DNA from 2 places in the Lysinibacillus sp. JNUCC-52 genome. Region 1 is predicted to be linked to the other one. Evidence: riboswitches for the same ligand, from Rfam matches in the RefSeq annotation. Region 1 holds a riboswitch; the other holds the start of a gene.

What was found. A riboswitch is a leader RNA that binds a small molecule or an ion and turns the genes downstream of it on or off. The one in region 1 is predicted to bind cyclic di-AMP.
Region 2: linked by a shared signal. The riboswitch ahead of JNUCC52_RS07220 (MFS transporter) and the one ahead of JNUCC52_RS12420 (APC family permease) in region 1 are both predicted to bind cyclic di-AMP.

What each region holds. Positions count from the first base shown of each region.
Region 1 covers NZ_CP065546.1:2,517,733-2,520,919, reverse strand. Annotated here, with positions in the region: gene JNUCC52_RS12425 (Nramp family divalent metal transporter) at 1-933, opposite strand, end outside; cyclic di-AMP (ydaO/yuaA leader) riboswitch at 1,257-1,403, shown strand; gene JNUCC52_RS12420 (APC family permease) at 1,582-3,187, shown strand, end outside.
Region 2 covers NZ_CP065546.1:1,380,928-1,384,114, forward strand. Annotated here, with positions in the region: gene JNUCC52_RS07210 (alpha/beta hydrolase) at 1-599, shown strand, start outside; gene JNUCC52_RS07215 (S-ribosylhomocysteine lyase) at 668-1,138, opposite strand; cyclic di-AMP (ydaO/yuaA leader) riboswitch at 1,433-1,579, shown strand; gene JNUCC52_RS07220 (MFS transporter) at 1,815-3,083, shown strand; gene JNUCC52_RS07225 (M20 metallopeptidase family protein) at 3,098-3,187, shown strand, end outside.

The sequences.
Region 1 (3,187 bases):
TGCAAGCCCTGCAATGAGTAATCCAAGTCCGAAAGATACTGCCGCCATCGGTCCAAGAGCCTCTCGTAATCCGTTATAGGCGATATCTAAATCTTCAACTACTAGGCCTTGCGTATGGAACACTGCTGCTGCAATGATTAGCATACTCATGTTAATCGCACCAGCAATAATCATTGCAATCACAATATCGATAAACTCAAAGCGGAAAATACGTCGTTTTTCATTATCATTGCGACCAACGACACGACTTTGTGTTAAAGAAGAGTGCAAATAGATTGCGTGGGGCATAACGGTTGCCCCTAAAATACCTGTTGCAAGTAACAGTGAATCGACACCGTCAAATTGTGGTGTCAGCATGCCTATTGTTACATCACCCCAATTTGGTTGAGCTAAAAATGTCTGGAACGCAAATGCTAACACAACAATTAGCACCATTCCTGAAATACCTGCTTCAAATGCTCTAAAGCCTCTGCGCTGTAGCTCTAAAATTGCAAATGAACCAATTGCTGTAATAAGTGCGGCAGGTAGCATCGGAATATCAAATAATAAGTATAGACCGAGGGCAGCCCCGATAAATTCAGCTAGGTCTGTAGCAATAATTACAAGTTCAGCCTGTATCCATAAAAATATAGAAGTTTTTTTAGAAAAATTCTCCCTTGCTACTTCTGGTAAGTTTTTTCCGGTAGCTATACCGAGTTTCGCTGATAAAGACTGAATCAGCACAGCCATTAAATTTGAAAAGGCAATAACCCAAAGTAGTAAATAACCATACTGCGAGCCAGCCGTAATATTTGTGGCAAAGTTGCCGGGATCTATATAGGCAACCGCTGCAATAAATGCTGGACCGAGAAAGGGTAAAATACGCCGCCAGCCTTTTATGTCTCCATCTAAAACAGCTTCTGCTGCTGGTTTTGTCATCTGTTTATAGGCCATCTTGTTCCCTCGTTTCAAAAAGTATCGTAAATGAAATAAAGTTTCCTATAGGAAAATAATAATACTACTATTCTATAGCTAGAACTTAAAAATGTGAAGAAGTTTGCTCATTATTTTTTTTGTGAATTTTGAAAATCGCCGATAAGGCCAGCGAAATCGCCTGTAAAACAGCGAAAATCGCCGATAAACCATGCCGAATCGCCGATAAACCACTGATATAAGCTTGTCCATGAGGATATAAAAAAATTTACGAAAAAGTGGGCAATATCTTCTTTACTTTTTTTATTTCCAGGCGTAATATGACATCATTATAAAAGTTTCAAATTTCTAAATCGCTGAAGCAATTAAACGCGGGGGACCCAATTTTGATGGATTGTGTAAACAATTCTTGGGGTGAATCTCTTTTTGAAGAGTAGGGCTACTCAGGCCCGAATCCGACAGCTAACCTCGTAAGCGTTAAGAGCAGAAAAGTTGGAGCTTGTCAGACGTTAGAGCGTCTACAAGTCGTATTTAGTGATGACTTGTAGACGTTTTTTTGATGGCATTCTATACAAAAAAGCCCCAGTAGATAGAAAGAGACCGATTATGCGAAGGTGTAATCGATTTAGAAATGCGAAACACACTCTATGAATCTAGAAGGTGTAAAGGATGAAAAATTCATTCAAACGTTATGTTATCGGTAAACCATTGAAATCCGATGCATTGGGGGAACAAAAGCTAAGTAAAACAAAAGCATTGGCTATATTATCATCTGATGCTTTATCATCAGTAGCATACGGTCCAGAGCAAATTTTAATTGTACTCATGACTGTTAGTACGGTTGCCTTTTGGTATTCGTTACCGATTGCAGCAGGGGTAGTGGTGCTGCTTGTAGCACTCACTTTATCGTATCGACAAGTTATTTTCGCTTATCCACACGGTGGTGGGGCATATGTCGTGTCCCGAGAAAATTTAGGTGTGAATGCAGGACTTGTAGCGGGTGGTTCATTACTCGTTGATTATATTTTAACTGTGGCAGTTAGTGTATCGGCAGGGACAGATGCTATTACTTCAGCATTCCCAAGTTTACATGCCTATAACGTTCCAATTGCTGTGTTTTTTGTTATTTGTTTAACGATATTAAATTTACGTGGGGTTACTGAATCAGCTTCTATTTTAGCGTATCCAGTTTATTTATTTGTCGTTGTCATGTTATTGCTTATCGGCATGGGGATCTATAATGTAGCAACGGGGCAAGTGCCAGCAGATTTACACCCTAAAATTGGGACGCCTGTTGCGGGCATCAGTTTGTTTTTATTATTAAAGGCATTTGCCTCAGGAAGCTCAGCATTAACAGGTGTAGAGGCAATATCAAATGCCATTCCAAATTTCAAAAGTCCTGCACCCGTTAATGCAGCGAAAACGCTATTAGCGATGGGGAGTATTTTAGCAGTACTGTTTATTGGGATTGTCAGTCTAGCTTATTTCTACGGAGTCGCTCCGAATGCCCAAGCAACGGTTGTATCTCAAATTGCTGAAGCGAGTGTTGGACGTAATGTATTTTATTATATTGTGCAAGGAACAACAGCGATGATTTTAGTGCTCGCTGCGAATACAGGTTATTCTGCCTTTCCGTTACTGGCAGTCAATTTATCGAAAGACGGCTTTATTCCAAGAATATTTCAAATTCGTGGCGATCGACTTGGCTATTCCAATGGGATTATGATGCTCGGGCTAGCAGCTATTGTGCTTATTATTTTGTTTGATGGTACAACAGAGCAGTTAATTCCACTCTATGCTGTAGGTGTATTTATACCATTTACATTAGCGCAATCTGGCATGATGCGGAAATGGTGGCGTGAAAAACCTAATGGCTGGGGAGTGAAATTTGTTATCAATACAATAGGGGCAGTTATTTCCTTTGTAGTGGCAATGATGTTTTTTGTCACAAAGCTACCCCAAGTATGGCCTGTATTTATCTTTTTACCGCTTATTATTTGGATGTTCCATCGCATTAAGCATCATTACAATGCAGTGGGGGAACAATTACGACTTAATGGTGAAGCATTACCGAAAGTAGAGGGAAATGTCTTTGTCGTACCTGTTGCGGGAATCACAAAAGTGGTGGAAAATTCACTGCATTATGCACAATCTTTAAATGTTGATAAAATAATTGCCTTTTATGTAGCATTCGATCAAGCAGATGCAAAAGCCTTTGAGGACAAATGGAAGGCGTGGCAGCCAGATGTGCGACTTGTCACTTACTATTCGCCAT
Region 2 (3,187 bases), 1.1 Mb from region 1:
GGGACTCGGGTGGTAAAACAACAAGCTATGGCTACTATGAAAAAAATGACTTAGATGCTGTTGTAAAAACCGTCAAAGCGATGATTGGTGATAATGCTATCCTTGGTATTCATGGCGAATCAATGGGTGCGGCAACAATGCTGTTGTATGCGGGAACAGTTGAAGATGGGGCAGATTTTTATATTGCTGATTGTGCCTTTTCAGATTTTTCCATGTTACTTAAACAAATTGCCAAGACAGAATTTAAATATGGTTCAATAATTCCAATTCGCTTCGCCGATTTCTTTATACGACTACGTGATGGGTATTCATTTAAAAGTGTAACGCCTTCTGAAGCTGTATCACACATCGAAAAGCCCGTTCTCTTTATCCATAGTATTCCAGATACATTTATTCCTGCTTCCATGTCACTCGATTTATATAATAAAAAGACGGGACAGAAAAAATTAAAGCTTTTTGACAAAGGTGCACATGCTCAATCCTTTAATGAAAATATGGCTGAATACGAAGATCTAATACATGACTTTTTAGAAAGTTTTATTTATCAAAAAATTAATTACGATTCTTCCTCTTCCAATGTCATCCCTTTTCATCGTTAAATGAAAAACCTTGCAAAGCAAAATGTCCATCTACATAACGGACACTTTACAATTTGCAAGGTTTTTTATTATTCTGCAAAAACGATATGCCATTCATCACGTTTTGCCAAAAATTCTTTTGCAAGCGCTTTTGCACCTTCAAGACTATGGCTTGCTGCCCAGCCACATTGCACTTCATTACATGCTGGTACAGCCGTTGCATTCGTCACATCAGTAAATGTTTTTTCTAAAATCGTAAGTAAGTCGTCATAATCATTATGATTAATCAACGATACATAAAAGCCTGTTTGACAACCCATTGGACTGAAATCGACAATATGGTCGGAATAATTGCGAATAAGATCTGCCGATAAATGCTCTAAAGAATGGAGTGCTGGCATTTCCATATGCTCCTTATTAGGTTGTTTGAAGCGAATATCGTATTTATAAACTTCATCGCCACTTTGTCCTACTTTTACACCAGCTAAACGTACATAAGGTGCTTTTACCTTCGTATGGTCTAAATCAAAACTTTCCACATTTGTTTTTTCGCGTTCCATTGCTAACAGCTCCTTTTCTTACAATACTAACTATTATAACGGGTTTTCTATGAAATGTGTAAATTTTTAAAATAGAATGATAATTAAATAGAAGTCTTACACCATTTTTCTAATTAATAACAATCTAAATCTTCTCCTTTTTGAAAAAATATTTTCTTTCTTTTATTTATCGTTTATCTAATACCCTATTTATAAAAGGTTTTATTATGTAAAAAAATTTTTCTTCTCATTTGGCAAAAAAATTTTCTGTATTTACTAACTTTTCTTGTAATAGTAGTATCATAGCAGTTTCAACTTTCTAGATCGCTGAAACCAATGGATGCGGGGGAACCAAATTTTTTGGATGAACATTCAATCCAAGGGGTGAATCCTTGTTAAGGTAGGGCTACTCAAAGGCCCGAATCCGTCAGCTAACCTCGTAAGCGTTAAATGAGAAGGAAGATGGAGCTTGTACTATTTGAAAATGATGTATCTACAGGTCTTAGGGCTTTAAAATACTTATGATCAATACAACCTCCAAAACTCCCCATCATTACTTTTTAATGAATTAGAAAGCGTGATGAAACAATCGTCGGTATCGCCATTTATTATGTTAGAGATAATTGAAAACGGATTCAACGTCACTAATCTACTAGCGGAATGCCCCGATTACTAAGTAAAAACGGAGGAAACCGATATGACTACTCAACAAGAGAAAAAAGGCATCTTTTATGGTTGGTGGATTGTAGTGGCATGTGTCATGATTATGACATTTTTATATGCACCAATTATTAATTTAGTGTCACTTTATACTGTCCCAGTAACGGAAGAATTGGGAATTGGACGGACTGAATTTATGACGTATTACACGATCATGGCTTTAGTATCCATGATTTTTTGCCCAATTGCTGGAAAAGTAATGCGGAAAATGGACATTCGTCTTTATTTGACGATATTTACAACGCTCGGCACCCTTTCCTATGTAGGATTTTCATTTGCGACGACTGCGATGCACTTTTACTTATTCGCAGTGCTAATGGGGGCTTCTTTGGCTGGAGCTGCTCTTATTCCAGCACCAGTATTAATTACAAATTGGTTTAACGAAAAACGTGGATTATGTTTAGGGATTGCACTAGCAGGGAGTGGTCTTGGTGGTGTCATTCTTAGCCCTATTCTAAACTGGCTTATTACAGATTACGGTTGGAGAAGTGCTTACCTCATTACAGGCATTTCAATGTTTGTGTTAATCGTACCTATGGCGTTGTTTGTTATTCGACTTAAGCCTGCAGATAAAGGGCTTGTTCCACTAGGGGAAATAAAAAATAGTGCGACTCCTTCACAATTAGTAGATGGGCTTTCACAAAGAGAAGCACTTAAATCTGTATCATTTTGGGCACTTTGTGCGGCAATTGTTGTCGGTGGTGTTGTCGTCAATGGGATGATTATTAACCTTGCGCCTTATTTAAAGGATATTGGTGGCACACCTCAACATGCTGCGTTATTACTCTCTTTAGGTTCAGCAATGGTAATTATCGGAAAGTTATTAGTCGGTCGCTTATACGATAAATTGGGTACCATTACGACATTACTTATTATTTGTGGTTCTGGTTTAGTAAGCTTTTTATTTTTAATGAGAGGTGACCTATTAATACCTGGTATCCTGTATACGATATTTACGGGATTTGGTGCGACGGCCGTTACAGTTACACCTGCTTACTTAACTTCATCCCTATTTGGGGAAAAAGAATATAGCGCAAAATTCGGGATTGTGTCGTTATTCTCCTCACTAGGCGCTGCACTGACACCAATTGTTTCAGGGGCCATTTATAATATTAATCATTCCTATGGATTACTGTTAAATGTCTTAATTGTACTTTCAATCGTTTTATTTGGATTGTTTGTCATTGCCATTAAAACAAAACCTAAAGTTAATACGACTTCAGATATAGAATATTCATTAGACTAGAGAGGTGTATTCATATGACGAAACATGAAACATTACTAATGGCGGAACATTTTCAAGAAGAATTCATTCAGCATCGTAGACATCTACATCAACATCCAGAGATT